2 regions of the Streptomyces sparsogenes subsp. cuspidosporus genome follow, and region 2 is predicted to be linked to the other one. Evidence: riboswitches for the same ligand, from Rfam matches in the RefSeq annotation. Region 2 holds a riboswitch; the other holds the start of a gene.
The links. Region 2 has a riboswitch for glycine ahead of gcvP (aminomethyl-transferring glycine dehydrogenase). Riboswitches for the same ligand answer to the same signal wherever they lie in the genome.

Region 1 (9,257 bases), on a different contig from region 2:
CTTTCGCAGCGTGGTGTCGCGTACGCCCGTACCTCACCACAGCGAAGGAAGGTCTCATGATCCGCGTGTCCCGCAAGGCCGATGTCCTCGTCTCCTCCGTCCTGGCCGGCTCGCTCCTGTTCGGCGCCGCCGGCCTGGCCGCCGCGGCGGCCGACGGATCCGGGGGCACGGCCGGCGCCCCGGCCCCCACCCCCGCGGCGCTCGCCGACACGAGACTGAACCCGGCCCAGACCCAGGCGCTGCGCGACCTGCGCGTCCTCCTGGAGCGGGTGACGGAGCTGGCGCGGGCGGTGGAGGAGGCGCCCGGCGGGGTGCTCTCCGACGAGGAGCTGATCAAGCACGCGACGGCGATCGACAGCGCGGTGAAGGCCGTCCGCGAGTCGGCCGACAAGGCCGGCGCCCCGCGGGCCGCCGCGCACCGCCGGGGGCAGGCCCAGGACCCGACGCCTTCGCAGGGCTCCGGCGAGGGCCAGGCTCAGGGCGAGGATCAGGGCCAGGCTCAGGATCAGGGCCGGATCACCGTGCCGCCGCAGGCCGCCGGGGAGGGCGGGGCCGTCGGGGAGGGCGGGGCCGTCGGGGAGGGCGGGGCCGTGATGCCTCCCTTCGCCGCCCAGCCGACGCCTTCGGACATCTCGACGGACCCGCTGGACGCGCTGCAGCGGGCGATCGACGACCTGCTGGACGCCGTCGCGGCCGGCGACTCGAACGCGGCCACCGTGGCGATCCCCCGCATCGCCGACGCGATCGTCGGGCTGATCGGCGCCGTCGTCGGCCCGCTCCCCGGGCGGGACTTCCCCGTGATGCCCCCGCTGCTGCCGTTCCCGGACGAGGCGACGAGCCTCGCCGAGGACGCGTCGGCCCTCGCCGCCAAGCCCACCGGGCCGACGGCCGCCACGCAGCCGGGCGCCCCCGGGACCGGTGCCCCGGAGCTCGGCGCCGCCAAGCCCGACACGGCGAAGCCCTCCCCCAAGCCCCACACCGACAAGCCCGGCAAGAAGACGGGCAGGAAGACGTCCGAGAAGCCGGCCAAGAAGCCCGGGAAGAAGACCGCCGAGAAGCCCACCACCACGGCCGCCACCCCGCTGGCCGCCCCCGGGTCCGCGCCCGGGGCGGCCGACGACTCCGTGGCCCCCATGCCGCTGCCCCACCCGGTGGACGCGGACGGTGCCGGGGCCGACGCGCGCCCCTGACGGCGACGCCCCGCCGCGCCGCCACCCGCCCGCCGGCCGGCCAAGCAGCCAGCCAGTTCAGTCGAAGGCCGGCCGGCTCGGCTCAGTCGAAGCCGATCCGGCGCAGCGCGCTCGCGGCCGTCCGATCCAGCAGCGCCACCGAGGCGCAGCCTTCGGGCGGCCGCCCGCCCTCCGCGGTCGCGACCAGCCGCCCCACCGCGCGGCGGTGCCGGCCGAAGGCGTAGCGGGAGACCACCCGGCCGCGGGCGGTCTGCCCCTCCAGCGCCACCGCGGCGTCCACGTCGAGCAGCACCATGTGCAGCCCGCGGCCGGTGCGCCGGGCGTCGCGGGCCAGCCAGCGGCGGACCCAGGGGAGGGTGCCGCAGTCGTGCACCACGAGACTGGCCCCCGAGCGCAGCGCCCGGCGCAGCCCGGTGTAGTGGGCGCAGCGCACCAGCGGCCGGTAGAGGGCGTAGGGCAGCCAGTGGGGCATCCGCCGCTCCCAGCGCTCGCGGGTGTCCTGCGAGTCGACCCGCAGCACCGGCCCGCCGCGCTGGTCCAGGCGGGGCACGGTGCGGTCGATCATGGTGCTCTTGCCGCTGCCGGGCAGTCCCGAGGCGACCACCACATCGCCGGCCCGGTAGCGCAGCTCACGGGCGCCGGGCCGCGCGGCGCCGCCGTCGCCGCGCAGGTCCTGGACGGCCGCCGGGCACCCCGGTCTGAGCGCTCCCCCGGTCGGCGCCGCCCCCTGCGTCACCGGCAGGGGCCCCCATGTCGTCGCGTACGTACCCTGCCCCTGCACCGTGATCGTCCTCCTAGGTCCGGTCACTGCGGCTCGTTCCCGAAGAGTGTCAAGAAAAGGTAATGTCCAGCAAGGTGGTATTGCCGTGGGCTGGGCCTCTGATCCCTGTGCATCGGGGTTTCGCCCCGTTGTGAGCCGGGTCCGGGCCGGGGTTCCGCCCGAGCGGGTCTTCCCTTCTCGGGCGTACGTGCGATGATGTTGCGCGCAACTCCATACCGGCCGCTTGAATCCGCGCGGGAGAGTCCTCGGCCACCGGCAGCAGTGCCGGCCGTCCGGGGCGCCGAAGGAGCAAGTCCTCCCTTGAATCTCTCAGGCCCCGATACCGCGCGGGCGAGGCAGATCTGAAAAGCGAGCCGCTGGCGTGGCTCCACCCACGGTGCAAGCCGGACCGCTCTTTGCGACGACGCCCCCGGCGTCGGGCGGAAGGAGGGTCACGGCGAACCTCTCAGGTTCCGATGACAGATGGGGAGGACAGTCCTCGTCGTCCCCGTCACCGTCCCGCCCTGGAGCCAGCCCCATGACCGACGCCCCCCTGACCGGTGCCCCCGTGACCGACGCCCCGCCCGCCCCCCGCCGTACCGCGCTGGACGCGCTGCACCGGGCGCTCGGCGCCACCATGACCGACTTCGCCGGCTGGGAGATGCCGCTGCGCTACGGGAGCGAGCGCGACGAGCACACCGCGGTGCGCACCCGCGCCGGCCTGTTCGACCTCTCGCACATGGGCGAGATCACGCTCACCGGCCCGGAGGCGGGCGCTGCCCTGGACCGCGCGCTGGTGGGCCATCTGTCGGCGCTCGCCGTCGGCCGCGCCCGCTACACCATGATCTGCGACGCCGAGGGCGGCATCCTGGACGACCTGATCGTCTACCGCCTGGCGGAGCAGGAGTTCCTGGTGGTGGCCAACGCGGGGAACGCCCAGGTAGTGCTGGACGCGCTGACCGAGCGCGCCGCGGGCCTGGAGGCGGCCGTACGGGACGACCGGGACGCCTACGCGCTGATCGCCGTCCAGGGTCCGGCCTCCCCGGCGATCCTGCGCGAGCTGACCGACGCGGACCTGGACGGCCTCAAGTACTACGCGGGCCTGCCGGGCACCGTCGCGGGCGTCCCGGCGCTGATCGCGCGTACCGGCTACACAGGCGAGGACGGCTTCGAGCTGTTCGTCGCCCCGCACGACGCCGAGCGGCTGTGGCGGGCGCTGTCCGAGGCCGGTGCGCCGGCCGGGCTGGTCCCGTGCGGGCTGTCCTGCCGGGACACGCTGCGCCTGGAGGCCGGGATGCCGCTGTACGGGCACGAGCTGACCCGCGCGACGACGCCGTTCGACGCGGGGCTCGGCCGGGTGGTGAAGTTCGACAAGCCCGGTGACTTCGTCGGCCGCGCGGCGCTTGAGGAGGCGGGGCGGCGGGCCGAGACCGACCCGCCGCGGGTGCTGGTCGGCCAGGTCGCGGCGGGCCGCCGGGTCCCGCGCGCGGGGTACGCGGTGGTCGGCGCGGACGGCGCGGTGATCGGCGAGGTCACCTCGGGCGCGCCCTCGCCCACCCTCGGCAAGCCGATCGCGATCGCGTACGTGGACGCCGCGCACGCCGCGCCGGGCACGTCGGGAGTGGCGGTGGACATCCGCGGTACCCATGAGCCGTACGAGGTCGTGGCCCTCCCCTTCTACAAGCGGCGCTGAGCGCTCTGCGGGCGGCGCTGGGCGCTGGACGACCGGCGCTGAGCGCTGGACGACCGGCGCTGAGCGCTGGACGACCGGCGCTGAGCGCTCCTGCGGGTGGCGCTGAGCGCTTCCCACGAGCGGCGCTGAGCCGCACCGAGCACGCGCCGGGCCGCCCGGCGCGCGGGCGGCGCCGGGGCACTCCCGTGCGTACCCGCCCATACCGCCTGTCCCACCAGGCAAGACCCGTTTCCCAAGCACTCCCCCGTATCCAGGAGAATCGCATTATGAGCAACCCCCAGCAGCTGCGTTACAGCAAGGAGCACGAGTGGCTGTCGGCCGCCGGCGAGGACGGCGTGTCGACGGTCGGCATCACCGAGTTCGCGGCCAACGCGCTCGGCGACGTCGTCTACGTCCAGCTCCCGGAGGTCGGCACGACGGTCACCGCGGGCGAGACCTGTGGTGAGCTGGAGTCCACGAAGTCCGTCAGCGATCTGTACGCGCCGGTCACCGGCGAGGTCACCGAGATCAACGAGGATGTGGTCAACGACCCGGCGCTGGTGAATTCCGCCCCCTTCGAGGGCGGCTGGCTGTTCAAGGTGCGGGTGACGGACGAGCCGGACGAGCTGCTCTCCGCCGACGAGTACGCCGCCTTCGCCGAAAACTGACCCCCTCCTTCGATCGGGACCCTGATGTCGCTTCTCAACAGCCCCCTGCACGAGCTCGACCCGGACGTAGCCGCCGCGGTCGACGCCGAACTCCACCGCCAGCAGTCCACCCTGGAGATGATCGCTTCGGAGAACTTCGCTCCGGTCGCGGTCATGGAGGCCCAGGGCTCGGTCCTGACCAACAAGTACGCCGAGGGCTACCCGGGCCGCCGCTACTACGGCGGCTGTGAGCACGTCGACGTGGTCGAGCAGATCGCGATCGACCGGGTCAAGGCGCTCTTCGGGGCCGAGGCGGCCAATGTCCAGCCGCACTCCGGCGCCCAGGCCAACGCGGCCGCGATGTTCGCCCTGCTCTCCCCCGGCGACACCATCCTGGGGCTGAACCTGGCGCACGGCGGGCACCTCACCCACGGCATGAAGATCAACTTCTCCGGCAAGCTCTACAACGTGGTGCCCTACCACGTGGACGCCGAGACCGGCCTGGTCGACATGGACGAGGTCGAGCGGCTGGCCAAGGAGCACCGCCCCAAGCTGGTGATCGCCGGCTGGTCGGCGTACCCGCGCCAGCTCGACTTCGCGGCCTTCCGCCGGATCGCGGACGAGGTCGGCGCCTACCTGATGGTGGACATGGCCCACTTCGCGGGCCTGGTGGCGGCCGGGCTGCACCCCTCCCCGGTGCCGCACGCCCATGTGGTCACCACCACGACGCACAAGACCCTCGGCGGCCCGCGCGGCGGCGTGATCCTCTCCACGGCCGAGCTGGCCAAGAAGATCAACTCCGCGGTCTTCCCCGGTCAGCAGGGCGGCCCGCTGGAGCACGTGGTCGCCGCCAAGGCCGTGGCCTTCAAGATCGCGGCTGGCTCGGCCTTCAAGGAGCGCCAGCAGCGTACCCTCGAGGGCGCCAAGCTGCTGGCCGAGCGGCTCACCCAGCCGGACGTGGCCGAGGCCGGCGTCGCCGTGCTGTCCGGCGGCACCGACGTCCACCTCGTCCTGGTCGACCTGCGCGACTCCGAGCTGGACGGCCGGCAGGCCGAGGACCGCCTCCACGAGATCGGCATCACGGTCAACCGCAACGCCATCCCGAACGACCCGCGCCCCCCGATGGTGACCTCCGGCCTGCGCATCGGCACCCCCGCGCTGGCCACCCGCGGCTTCACCGCCGACGACTTCCGCGAGGTCGCCGACGTCATCGCCGAGGCGCTCAAGCCGTCCTACGACGCGGAGGCGCTCAAGGCGCGCGTCACCGCGCTCGCCGACAAGCACCCGCTGTACCCGGACCTCACCAAGTAATCCGGGCCGGAAGGTGGAGGGGGGCGCACCACCCCGGCGCCCCCACCCACCCCGCACCACACGCACGCACTCCGTGCAGATCCAAGGAGCTCCCCCGTGGCCATCTCCGTCTTCGACCTCTTCTCGATCGGCATCGGACCGTCCAGTTCCCACACGGTCGGCCCCATGCGGGCCGCGCGGATGTTCGTCCGCCGGCTGAAGAACGACGGCCTGCTGGCCCACACCTCCGCCGTGCGCGCCGAGCTCTTCGGCTCCCTCGGCGCCACCGGCCACGGCCACGGCACCCCCAAGGCCGTCCTCCTCGGCCTGGAGGGCCACTCCCCGCGCACGGTGGACGTCGAGACCGCCGACGACGAGGTGGAGCGCATCCGCACCACCAAGCGGCTGCGGCTGCTCGGCGCGGAGATCGGCGCCGAGCACGAGATCGGGTTCGACGAGTCCGCCGAGCTGGTCCTGCACCGCCGCCGCTCGCTGCCGTACCACGCCAACGGCATGACCCTCTTCGCGTACGACGCCGATGGCCTCCCCCTCCTGGAGAAGACCTACTACTCGGTCGGCGGCGGCTTCGTCGTGGACGAGGACGCGGTCGGCGCGGACCGCATCAAGCTCGACGACACCGTGCTGAAGTACCCCTTCCGCACCGGCGACGAGCTGCTGCGCCTGTCCCATGAGACCGGCCTGTCCATCTCGGCGCTGATGCTGGAGAACGAGAAGGCCTGGCGCACCGAGACGGAGATCCGCGAGGGCCTGCTGGAGATCTGGCAGGTGATGCGCGGCTGCGTCGAGCGCGGCCTGTCCCGCGAGGGCATCCTCCCCGGCGGCCTCAAGGTCCGTCGCCGCGCCGCCACCGCGGCCCGCGCCCTGCGCTCCGAGGGCGACCCGGCCACCCGCGCCATGGAGTGGGTCACCCTCTACGCCATGGCCGTCAACGAGGAGAACGCCGCCGGCGGCCGCGTGGTCACCGCCCCCACCAACGGCGCGGCCGGCATCATCCCCGCCGTCCTCCACTACTACACCCACTTCGTCCCCGGCTCCGACGAGGACGGCGTCGTCCGCTTCCTCCTCGCCGCGGGCGCCATCGGCATGCTCTTCAAGGAGAACGCCTCCATCTCCGGCGCCGAGGTCGGCTGCCAGGGCGAGGTCGGCTCCGCCTGCTCCATGGCCGCCGGCGGCCTCGCCGAGGTCCTGGGCGGCTCCCCCGAACAGGTCGAGAACGCCGCCGAGATCGGCATGGAACACAACCTCGGCCTCACCTGCGACCCCGTCGGCGGCCTCGTCCAGATCCCCTGCATCGAGCGCAACGGCATGGCCTCGGTCAAGGCCGTCACGGCGGCCCGCATGGCCCTGCGCGGGGACGGGCGGCACCACGTCTCCCTCGACAAGGTCATCAAGACCATGAAGGAGACGGGCGCCGACATGAAGGTCAAGTACAAGGAGACGGCGCGGGGCGGGCTCGCGGTCAACGTGATCGAGTGCTAGGGAAATAGGCCCTGACCAGTGCTTTCCACCCCTTGGTCGCCCGGCCGGTAGGGTCGTCACCCGCCGATTAAAGGAGACCCGAAATGCACTTACGGCACAAGCCACTGAAATACCATGGGATCGCCGCGATCGCTGTCTGCGGAACTCTTGCCGCCACTGTCGGCTGCAGCAGTTCAGGAGGCCAGCATACGGACTCCAAGCCAAGCATCAAGACGTCGACCGCAAGCCAGCCTGCCGACGCCCGGCCCCTCGAAGCCAGCAAGTTGCGGGCATTCCTGCTCACAACCAGCGATCTCGGTTCCGGATACGTCCAATCACCGGAAAAGGAGGATGAGGCGTCCCAGTACGACGACATCGGCGCAGACGGATGTCCAGCGCTGGAAAAGCTCGCCAAGCAGAGTGACCGGATGAAGTTCGCGGTTAAAGCCACGGCGGAATTCAAGTACGACGAGGACTCTGAACTGGGCGAGGAACTGTACAGCGACACCCCGTCCGCCCTATCGAGCAAGCTGCGCGCCGTGATGAACGCGTGGACATCCTGTCCGACCTTCACCATGACATCCGGCAGCACGCCGATCTCGATTAAGGTCAGCAAGTCCGCGCCCCCGCAGGTCGGGGAGGAGCAGTACGCGTACACGACCACTATCGATCTCCCGGCCCGACCGCAGGTCTTCAAGACCGCCGCCGTCCGCCAGGGCAATGTCGTGGTGATGCTCACCGGCGCGCCCGCGCTGGTCGACCGGCACATCGAGACCGCAGTCGCCAAGATCAGCCCGACGAGTTGACGTAACACCTCGCTTTCGTCCCGTCACACCCTTACCTTTCCAAGACGCCGCGATGGGGCATGAGTACAAGTACTCATGCCCCCAGGCCTTTGCGAAACGGGGCCCGCCGCCTGTCGTGGTAACCCACCGGGGAGATCAGTTTTCGCGAGACTGCAACGCTCGGCATGCAGCCGTGCGTCCGAAATCTCCGGGAGGAAGTGATTCATGGACGGTGCCATGTTGCCCGGCAGCCATCCATAAACCACCGCCACATCTCGACGGCGAGCGGCACGGCTACCTCTACGCGGGTTCGTACTGGGTCACCCTGCCGTTCACCGTCCGGACGGAGCGGTCGTCATGAGTCCCCAGGGCCGGTCCAGAGGTCCACGGTGAGGGACAGCCGCACGGCCCCGCGTTAATGCGGTGACGTCAGCAGGGCCTTCACCCGGACCACTAGGTCGTCATCCTCGAAATGTACGGTCTGAGCCCCGAGATCGTATGTGATCCGTCGCAGCACCTTCAGCCACTCGGCGACGAACGAGTTGATTTCGACAGTCAGTTGACTCCTGTCGTTAAGTAGGAACTCATATCCTCCGGACACGGCCATCCAGCGGGAATGAATGTCCAGCAAGGCGCCGTCGCGACGAATCTGCCATTCGGCGGAGAAGGTGTCCGATCCCCAGTAGACCCGAGTTTCAGAGAATTCCGGACGCCGAACTTCCTCAAGTAGCGGCACGAGGTCGTCGAGCAACACCGGAATATCGTAGCGGTACTCCAGCAGCACCGGAACCCGGTTCCACACCAAGACCGCATGCTCGGTCTCCAGAGGATAGAGTTGACCCACCGCATCAGCCATGTCCTCAGCGGATTCGACCTTCAGCACCTCGGGACACCCCGGTTGCACACAGAAGCCCATAACAACCCCTATCGAGTCAACGGGTAGGCGTGCACCTTACCGTTTGGATAAACTTTCACAAAAATACTGTTCGGTGTGCGCGTCGTCCCATCCGGTAAATATTCCACGCAATTGTGCCCGTTCGGCAATCTGAAGAACCCCTGCTCGCCCGGCCCCAGTTCGGCTCCGCGCTCCGCAGCGTACTTGACATCCGCGGCATCCCCGAAGCGCCCTTGTGGACGGCCGTCCTTGACCGCACGAGCTGTTCCCTCCGACCAGTCCAATCCATGCTTCCCTCCCCTCAACAAGGGCGCCTCCGGCTTGTACTTCTGGCCATCCTTCTCGAACCCTTTTCCGACCTCTTCGGCCTGCTTCCTCTTACTGAGCCCGCTCAACTGTCGTTGACTCTGTGTAAAGGCTCCCTGCTGCTCCTCGGTGACCGGGACGGTTTCATCCGACGGAAAGCGTCCATCGCGTGGGCCGGATTGCTTCCCTTGGCCCTCGGATGGCGTATGGGCTGATGAGCCCTCTTCCGCGCC
Region 2 (9,257 bases):
TTGGTCAGCGGCCGCAGGTCGATGATGCACTCGTGGGCGACCAGGCCGCCGGGGCCGGTGTAGAGCACCGGGTAGTGCGGCTCCAGCCGCTTGGCGATGTAGTTGGCGCTGAGCACCGCCACCTGGGTCGCCCGGCGCAGCCCCTCGGCGCCCATCAGCCGCACGTACGCCCACGAGATCGGCAGGATGCCCGCCGAACCCCAGGGCGCGGCCGCGACCGGGCCCACCCCGGTCGCCGGGCCCGCCGCGGGCTGCAGCGGGTGGTTGGGCAGGTACGGCGCCAGGTGCTCGCGCACCGCGACCGGGCCCACGCCGGGGCCGCCGCCGCCGTGCGGGATGCAGAAGGTCTTGTGCAGGTTCAGGTGGGAGACATCGCCGCCGAACCGGCCCGGCCGGGCCAGCCCCACCAGCGCGTTGAGGTTCGCGCCGTCCACGTAGACCTGGCCGCCCGCGTCGTGCACGGCCGCGCAGATCTCGCCGATGTGCTCCTCGAACACGCCGTGCGTGGAGGGGTAGGTGACCATCAGGACGGCCAGCTCGTCGCCGTACCGCTCGATCTTGGCGCGCAGGTCGTCGGCGTCCACCTCGCCGTCCTCGCCGGTCTTGACCACGACGACCTTCATGCCCGCCATCACGGCGCTGGCGGCGTTGGTGCCGTGCGCGGAGGACGGGATGAGGCAGACGGTGCGGCGCTCGTCGCCGTTGGCCCGGTGGTAGGCCCGGACGGCCAGCAGCCCGGCCAGCTCGCCCTGCGATCCGGCGTTCGGCTGCAGGGACACCTTGTCGTAGCCGGTGACCTCGGCCAGCCGCTCCTCCAGCTCGCGGATCAGCGTCAGATAGCCCTGGGCCTGCTCGACGGGCGCGAAGGGGTGCAGCGCCCCGAACTCCGGCCAGGTGACCGGCTCCATCTCGGTGGTGGCGTTCAGCTTCATGGTGCAGGAGCCGAGCGGGATCATGCCCCGGTCCAGGGCGTAGTCGCGGTCGGCCAGGCGCCGCAGGTAGCGCAGCATCGCGGTCTCGGAGCGGTGCCGGTGGAAGACCGGGTGGGTCAGATACGTGTCGGTGCGCAGCAGCTCGGCGGGGAGCGCGTCGGCCGCCGCGGCGTCCAGCTCGTCGATGGCCGGCAGGCCGCCGTCCACGCCGAAGGCCGACCACACGGCGGCCAGCTGGGCCCGTCCGGTGGTCTCGTCGCAGGCGATGCCCACGTGGTCGGCGTCGGTCAGGCGCAGATTGACCCCGGCCTCGCGGGCCGCGGTCACGACCTCGGCGGCCCGGCCCGGGACATGGGCGGTGAGGGTGTCGAAGAACGCCCCGTGCACGATCTCCACGCCCCCGGCGCGCAGCCCCTCGGCGAGCACGGCCGCGTAGCGGTGGGTGCGCCGGGCGATGGTCCGCAGGCCCTCCGGGCCGTGGTAGACGGCGTACATGCCGGCCATCACGGCGAGCAGCACCTGGGCGGTGCAGATGTTGCTGGTGGCCTTCTCGCGGCGGATGTGCTGCTCGCGGGTCTGCAGGGCAAGGCGGTACGCCTTGTCGCCGTCGGCGTCGACCGAGACGCCCACCAGCCGGCCGGGCAGGCTGCGGGCGTAGGCCTCGCGAACGGCCATGAAGCCGGCGTGCGGCCCGCCGAAGCCCATCGGCACCCCGAACCGCTGGCTGCTGCCGACCGCGATGTCGGCGCCCAGCTCCCCGGGCGGGGTGAGCAGGGTGAGGGCGAGCAGGTCCGCGGCGACGGTGACCACGGCGCCCAGCTCATGGGCCCGCTCGATGACCGGGCGGAGGTCCCGGACGGCGCCGGAGGCCCCGGGGTACTGGAGCAGCACGCCGAACACGCCGCGCTCGGCCACCTCGGCCGGTATGCCCTGCGAGAGGTCGGTGACGACCACCTCGACGCCGGTGGGCTCGGCCCGGGTCCGGATGACCGCGACGGTCTGCGGCAGAGCGTCGGCGTCGACCAGGAACACGCCCTGCTTGACCTTGCCCACCCGCCGGGACAGCGCCATGGCCTCGGCGGCGGCGGTGGCCTCGTCGAGCAGCGAGGCGCCGGCGGTGGGCAGCCCGGTGAGATCGGCGACGACCGTCTGGAAGTTGAGCAGCGCCTCCAGCCTGCCCTGGGAGATCTCGGGCTGGTAGGGCGTGTACGCCGTGTACCAGGCCGGGTTCTCCAGCACATTGCGCAGGATCACCGGAGGGGTGAAGGTCCCGTGGTAGCCCAGGCCGATCATGGGGGCGAGCAGCTGGTTGCGCTCGGCGAGGCCGCGCAGCTCGGCCAGCACCTCGGCCTCGCTGCGGGCCGGGGGCAGCCCCAGCTGCTCGGTGCTCTTGATGACGTCCGGAACGGCGGCCTGGGTGAGTTCGTCGAGCGAGCCGAACCCGACCTGCGCGAGCATCTTGGCCTGCGCCTCGGCGTCGGGTCCCACATGGCGCTGCTCGAATGGCGTACCGCGCTCGAGCTCGGTCAGTGAGGTGCGGTTGGCGGTCATCTGCGAGGCCTCCTGGTCTGTACGACCGATGAGGGACACCACGGCGCGGGTGCCCGAACGGCCTCCCCCTCTGTCATCTCGACCTGAGAGCTTCACCGGTCCGCGGGCGGCGGTCCGGCTTTCACCGTCGGTGAGGAGGGGTCCCGGAGCCGTGCTCGCCCGTGGCCCACCCTGCTTTCCAGAGTGACCTCACCCGCGCGGTACGTGTGCCTGAGAGATTCCGGGGAGGATTTGCTCCTTCGGCGCCTCCGACGACGTCGGCGGAGGACTCTCCCGCACGGGGTCTGCAGCCACAGTCAGCCTACCAGCGAGCCTGTCGGCGGGATCTTTCGGAGAGCGCTCGAGTGGACGCGCGCGGCGTTGTGGCTTTTCGTAGGAATCACGGGAAGTCACGGAAGAATGGCCACCTGTGGGAGAGAGTGTGCAGACCGACATCGATCCGCGGACCCTCATCGGCCGCAAGGCCTTCGACCGCGATGGCACGAAGATCGGCACGGTGGACGAGGTCTACCTCGACGACGCGACCGGCGAGCCGGAGTGGGCGGCCGTACGCACCGGGCTGTTCAGCCGGGATGTGTTCGTGCCGCTGGAACCGAGCGAGATCGTCGGCGACACGCTGCGGGTGCCGTACGAGCGGGCGCTGATCAAGGACGCGCCGGACTTCGGCGTCGGCCGCCATCTGTCGCCCGAGCAGGAGCTGCAGCTCTACCACCACTACGGGCTCGATGTGAGCGGCTGAGCCCGCCCGCGGTCCCGGTCGTGGGCCTGGGCCGGGTCGTGAGCCCGGCCCGGGTCGTGGCCGGGGCCGTGGTCATGGCCGGGGTCCGGGGCGTGAGCCTGGTGCTGGTCATGAGCCTGGTCCCGGTCGTGGCCGGGGCTTTCGTCCGGGATGGCGGGGCTTTCGTCCGGGCCGGCGGCGGGCTCGGGGCGCACCAGCGGCAGCGGCTCCGACGGCTCCAGCGCCGGGTCGTCGACCGCGAAGGTCCTCACCCGGCCCGGCGCCGACCAGGGGTCCTCGAACCGCACGGTCACCCGGCCGACCCCGCTGCCCTGCACCCACCCCGCCCCGTACTCGGCGTGTCGCACATCGGCGCCGGGCAGCCAGCGGCGGGGCCGGGCGACGTCCTCACCGCCCTCCTCCAGGGCCGCCGGGAGGGCCTCCGGCGCCCCTCCGGCCTCCCCCGCCCCCTCCGTCACCTCCTGGGCCTCCTCGGCCTCGTGGGCGGCCTGCGCGGCCTGGGCGAAGAGGTCCTCCTGGGTGTAGTCCGCCAGGCCGCTCACGCCCACCCCCAGCAGCCGCACGCCCGCCGTGGTGTCCACCCCCTCGAGCAGCCGCGCCGCGGCCTCCCGCACCACCGCCGGGTCGTCCGTCGGTCCGCGCAGCGTCTCGGACCTGGTCAGCGTGGAGAAGTCGTAACGCCGCACCTTGAGCACGACCGTGCGCCCCGAGCGGCCGGCCTCGCGCAGCCGCCGCACACACCGGTCGGCCAGCCGCGCCACCTCCACCTGCACCCGGGTGCGGTCGGTGAGGTCGACGTCGAAGGTGTCCTCCACCGACACGGACTTGGCGTCCCGCTCGGCGACGACCGGCCGGTCGTCCCGCCCGCAGGCCATCGCGTACAGCGAGGCGCCATGGGCCTTGCCCAGCAGCCGCACCAGCTCCTCCTCCCCCGCCTCCCGGGTCTCGGCGACGGTGTGGATCCCCGCCCGGCGCAGCGCCTCCGCGGTGGCCGGGCCCACCCCCGGGAGGGTGCGCACCGACATCGGCCCCAGCAGCTCCCATTCGGTGCCCGGCTCGATGAGCACCAGCCCATCGGGCTTGGCCTGCTCGGAGGCGATCTTGGCGAGCATCTTGGAACCGGCCAGGCCCACCGAGCCGGTCAGCCCGGTGGCGGCCGCGATGTCCGCCCGCAGCCGCTCCCCCACGGCCCGCGCCGCCTCGGGGGAGGCCGGGACACCGCCGGCCTCCAGATCCACGAACGCCTCGTCCAGGCTCAGGGGCTCCACCAGCGGGGACAGCGCGCCCAGCAGCCCCATGACGATGTCGCTCACCTGGCGGTACACGGCGAAGCGGGGGGCGAGGTACGCCGCGTTCGGACACAGGCGGCGGGCCTGGGCCATCGCCATGGCCGAACGGACCCCGAACACCCGCGCCTCGTAGGAGGCCGTGGAGACCACGCCGCGCGGCCCCAGACCGCCGACGATCACGGGCTTGCCGCGCAGGCTGGGCTTGGCCGCCTGCTCCGCCGCGGCGAAGAAGGCGTCCATGTCCAGATGCAGGATCGTCGGCACACCCCTCACACCTACAGATGCTGCCGCATGCCACTGACAATCGGGCGGCCCGGCCGGTGGGCCGTTCAGCCGAGGGCCCGGCCGCGGCGCGCTCCGGCTCGCGCGCGCAGGGCTCCCCCTTTGACGACAGACCCCAGGGCGGTTCAGCCCGCCCGGTTGCGGCGCCGCGCGAGCTCGTCCTCGGGGTTGTGCCCCACCAGCGTCTCGCCGGTGTCCACCCGCTCGCCGTGCAGCTGGGCCAGAGCGCTCTCCACGTCCCGCCACACCACGCCCACCGCGATCCCGAAGACGCCCTGGCCGCCTTGGAGGAGGTCCACCACCTCGTCGGGCGAGGTGCACTCGTAGACCGTCGCACCGTCGCTCATCAGCGTCATCTGGGCGAGGTCGTCGAGGCCGCGGGAGCGCAGGTGCTGGACGGCGGCCCGGATGTTCTGCAGGGACACGCCGGTGTCCAGGAGCCGCTTGACGATCTTGAGGACGACGACGTCCCGGAAGCTGTACAGCCGCTGGCTGCCCGAGCCGTACGCGGGCCGGACGCTCGGCTCCACCAGCCCGGTGCGCGCCCAGTAGTCCAGCTGGCGGTAGGTGATGCCGGCGGCGGCGCACGCGGTCGGCCCGCGGTATCCCACCTTCTCGGGCTTCGCCGAAGCGCCTTCCCTCGGCGCGGCCTGTGCCGCGACCCGAGCCTTCAGTGCCGGTTCGGCCGGTGCGCTCCCCTGGAGCGCGTACGGACCGCCTGCCGCCGTGCCGTCGCCGCTGCTTCTCACGCCGACCTCCGTCCTCGACCTGCCTTCTCGACGGTAGGCAGTCACCCGGGGTGCGTCAACGATCGCCACACTCGGCACGCCGAGTGATAATCACCCTAAGGGTGGTTTCCCGTGTCCCTCTGCGGGGAAAGGCTACTCGAATGCGCTGGCGAGAACCGGCGTATGGCGCAGCTCATCGGCGGCTCGGCCCATCGGCTCACCGCGGCGCCCGCTCACCGGCTGCTGGTGCTCACTGGCTGCTGGTGCCGAAGTCCTCGGGCGAGATCTGGTCGAGGAACTCGCGGAACTTCTCCACCTCGTCCTCCTGCTCGTCCGGGATGGCGATCCCCGCGTCGTCCAGCACGCCGTCACTGCCGTAGATCGGCGTGCCGGTGCGCAGCGCCAGAGCTATGGCGTCGGACGGCCGCGCACTGACCTCCACCCCGCTGGCGAACACCAGTTCCGCGTAGAAGACGCCTTCGCGCAGGTCCGTGATCCGGACCTCGGTGAGCTGCTGGCCGACCGCGTCGAGCACGTCCTTGAAGAGGTCGTGGGTCAGCGGGCGCGCCGGAGCCATGCCCTGCTGGGCGAAGGCGATCGCGGTCGCCTCCCCGGGGCCGATCCAAATGGGGAGGTAGCGGTCGCCTCCTACCTCGCGCAGGAGCACGATCGGTTGGTTGGAGGGCATCTCCACCCGGACACCCACGACGTCGAGCTCGTTCACACAGCAACCCTAGGACGTGCCCGGCCGGTTTGGATAGTCGGGGCCTGGCCGGTCACCGGGAACCGACCCGCAATGCGGACTGCACGAAGGCCGCGTGAAGCCGTACGGACAGCTCGGCGAGCTCCTGGGCGCTGGCCTCCGCATGGGCTCTGGTCTGCGGATTTCGGTGTCCCCGCAGGGGTGCGACCACCTGCTCGAGCAGTCCCGCCTCACGCTCCGCGGCGGCTTTCATGATCCGCAAATGACGTGGTTCCAGACCGAAACGACCCAGGTCCGCGAGGAGCCTGACGACCGTCACCGCCTCGATGCCGTAACCGCCGTCCGGATCCGGCGCGAGCAGGCCGTACGACTCCCACGCGGCCAGCTCGGCCTCGGCGAGCCCGGTGGCGGCCAGCAGCTCGGCCCGGCCCACCCGGGGGGCGGTGCGGCGCTCCGGGGCGCCCTCCGGCCCCTCCTCGCCCGAGGCGGGCGGCCGGGGGCCCGGGGCCGTGGCGGGGAGCCGGGGCCGCTCTCCCCGCTCCAGGGCGTCCAGATGCTCCCGAATGACCTTCAGTGGCAGGTAGTGGTCGCGCTGCATGCGCAGGACATGGCCGAGCCGCTCCACGTCCTCCGGGCTGAATTTGCGACAGCCGGAGGGCGAGCGGCACGGCTCGACCAGGCCCTCGGCCTCCAGAAAACGGATCTTGGAGACGGTGACCTCGGGGAATTCATCCCGCAGCAGACGCAGCACGGTGCCGATGCTCATCGGCCGGCCGCCCGCGGGGGCGGTGCCGGTGCCGGCACCGCCCGACGGTGTCTGACGCATGGACCTCCCCTGGCGGGTCAGATGCCGAAGCCTCGCTGGCTCGGGTAGAAGACCATCCGGTACTTGCCGATCTGCACCTCGTCGCCGCTGGTCAGGATGGCCGAGTCGATCGGCTCCCGGTTGAGGTACGTCCCGTTCAGGCTGCCGACGTCCGCGACGGTGAAGGAGCCGTCCTGGCCGCGCCGGAACTCCACATGGCGACGCGAGACCGTCACGTCGTCCAGGAAGATGTCGCTCTGCGGGTGACGGCCGGCCGTGGTCACATCGCTGTCCAGCAGGAAGCGGCTGCCGGAGTTCGGACCGCGGCGGACCACCAGCAGCGCCGACCCCGGGGGCAGCGCGTCGACGGCCGCCTGGGCCTCCGGGGAGAGCGAGGGCAGCGGAGTCTGCCCGGTCACCTCGGAGTCGTAGGCCTCCAGCCCGGAGATCGAGATGGTCGACGTCGTCTCCGAGGCGCGCTCGGAAGGCGCCTGGCCCCGCAGCGGCGCGCCGCAGTTGGAGCAGAACCGGCTGGCTTCCGCGTTTTGGTGCCCGCACCTGGGACAGACAGGCAAGCCGAACCCTCCGCCCGTGTTCGCGGTCGACGGTTCCCCGAAACCTATGCGTCCGGATGCGGCAGGGTCAACAGAAGACGCGCCCTGACCACCCGGAATTCCGCCGCCCTGACCACCGACCTGGTCCCGGAACAGCGGACGCTCCTCACTCACCCCGCTCTCCTCCGCGGCACGCGGGGCGCGGTGGCGAGCGGTGCTGCTGCCGCCGTCCTGGCGTGCGCTCTTGCCGAACAACTTCCCGAACAACTTCACGGGCGATTCCCCTTGACTGAAACAGACCCGCCCGTGGGGCAGGGCAAACCCTCGATGCACACACCAGACGGTCCGGACATCCTCACAACGTCCGTGACCACCAGACAGTTTCCATCACGCGCGACTCTTCCGGTGCGCCGACCCCCCGCGTCCTCATCGTCTCGCCGCGAGACTCCCATACCGAACCGCCTCACCGCGATGACGACCGAGCGTAGTCAGGCCGCTTCGCCGACCGCAAGGCGTCGACGACGATCTTCTCCGAACGCTCGATGGACACGGTGGCCTGCTCCTTCTCCAGGCTCTGCACCACTCCGCCCGGAATGTTCAGGGCCGGCTCCAAGTCCTCCGGCTTGCCGATGACCTTGATCACGTACGGCTGTGTCACTTTCCGTCCATCGATTTCCACCGCGCCGCCGACGTCCGAGAAGTACGTACTGGCGATCACCCGCACCTTGCCGATCTGGATCGCCTCGGCACCGGCGGCGCGCAGTTCCTGCACCGCGTCGAGCAGCATGTCCGACTCCACGGCGCTCCCCGACGCGTCGATCTTCATGGTGATGCCCGGTCCCTGCGCGGCGACCGTGCCCGCGAGCACGGCGAGCTGCCGCTCCTTCTGGGCCGTCTGCTTACGGGCCTCCTCGGCCTGGTCCGAGCTGTTCTCCAACTCGGTCTGCTGCTTCTCCAGCCGCTGCTTCTCCTCGTGGAGCCGCTCGGTGCGGTTGTCCAGCTCGTCGAGGATGCGCACCAGGTCCTCCTGCCGGGCGCCGCGCAGCACGCTGCTCTCATTGGTCGAGCGCACCTGGATGGCCAGGCCGAGGCCCAGCCCGAACAGCAGGAGCGCGACGATGAGTTGAGCCCGGGTCAGCCGGGGCGGCCACAGGCCGTTCACCAGCCGCTGGCGGCCGGTGGACGGCCGCGGGGCCTCCGCGGCCTCCGCGCTCCCCCCGGCGTCCTCAGGCCCGTCTACGGCCGCCTCGCCGGGTCCGCTCAAGGTCTCGTCGGTCGGCTTCCCGGGCTCGGCCGGGGTCTGGTCGGTCGTCATCGGCTCACGCCCGGAAGACATGGCGGCGGATGGCGGCGGCGTTGGAGAAGATCCGGATGCCGAGGACGACCACCACGCCGGTGGACAGCTGGGCCCCGACCCCGAGCTTGTCGCCGAGGAAGACGATCAGCGCGGCGACCACCACATTGGACAGGAACGAGACCACGAAGACCTTGTCGTCGAAGATCCCGTCGAGCATCGCCCGGAAGCCGCCGAACACCGCGTCCAGCGCGGCCACGACGGCGATCGGCAGATAGGGCTCGACCACCGTCGGCACCACGGGTCGGACCACGAGTCCGACCACGACTCCCACGACGAGGCCCAGTACGGCGATCACGATGTGCCCTTCCCTGTGTCGG

Region 1: another riboswitch for glycine. It lies ahead of gcvT (glycine cleavage system aminomethyltransferase GcvT); the one in region 2 lies ahead of gcvP (aminomethyl-transferring glycine dehydrogenase).

The regions. Positions count from the first base shown of each region.
Region 1 is NZ_BAAASD010000034.1:16,325-25,581, reverse strand. Features, by position in the region: gene ABFY07_RS30620 (hypothetical protein) at 57-1,190, shown strand; gene ABFY07_RS30615 (AAA family ATPase) at 1,273-1,971, opposite strand; glycine riboswitch at 2,196-2,306, shown strand; gene gcvT (glycine cleavage system aminomethyltransferase GcvT) at 2,489-3,643, shown strand; gene gcvH (glycine cleavage system protein GcvH) at 3,910-4,290, shown strand; gene glyA (serine hydroxymethyltransferase) at 4,315-5,580, shown strand; gene ABFY07_RS30595 (L-serine ammonia-lyase) at 5,677-7,059, shown strand; gene ABFY07_RS30590 (hypothetical protein) at 7,143-7,844, shown strand; gene ABFY07_RS30585 (hypothetical protein) at 8,239-8,706, opposite strand; gene ABFY07_RS30580 (PrsW family intramembrane metalloprotease) at 8,748-9,257, opposite strand, start outside.
Region 2 is NZ_BAAASD010000008.1:252,116-261,372, forward strand. Features, by position in the region: gene gcvP (aminomethyl-transferring glycine dehydrogenase) at 1-2,483, opposite strand, end outside; glycine riboswitch at 2,547-2,670, opposite strand; glycine riboswitch at 2,672-2,769, opposite strand; gene ABFY07_RS13605 (PRC-barrel domain-containing protein) at 2,893-3,222, shown strand; gene ABFY07_RS13610 (DNA polymerase IV) at 3,198-4,784, opposite strand; gene ABFY07_RS13615 (MerR family transcriptional regulator) at 4,919-5,542, opposite strand; gene ABFY07_RS13620 (bifunctional nuclease family protein) at 5,772-6,245, opposite strand; gene ftsR (transcriptional regulator FtsR) at 6,298-7,050, opposite strand; gene ABFY07_RS13630 (FHA domain-containing protein) at 7,068-7,916, opposite strand; gene ABFY07_RS13635 (DUF881 domain-containing protein) at 8,047-8,898, opposite strand; gene ABFY07_RS13640 (small basic family protein) at 8,903-9,235, opposite strand; gene ABFY07_RS13645 (DUF881 domain-containing protein) at 9,232-9,257, opposite strand, start outside.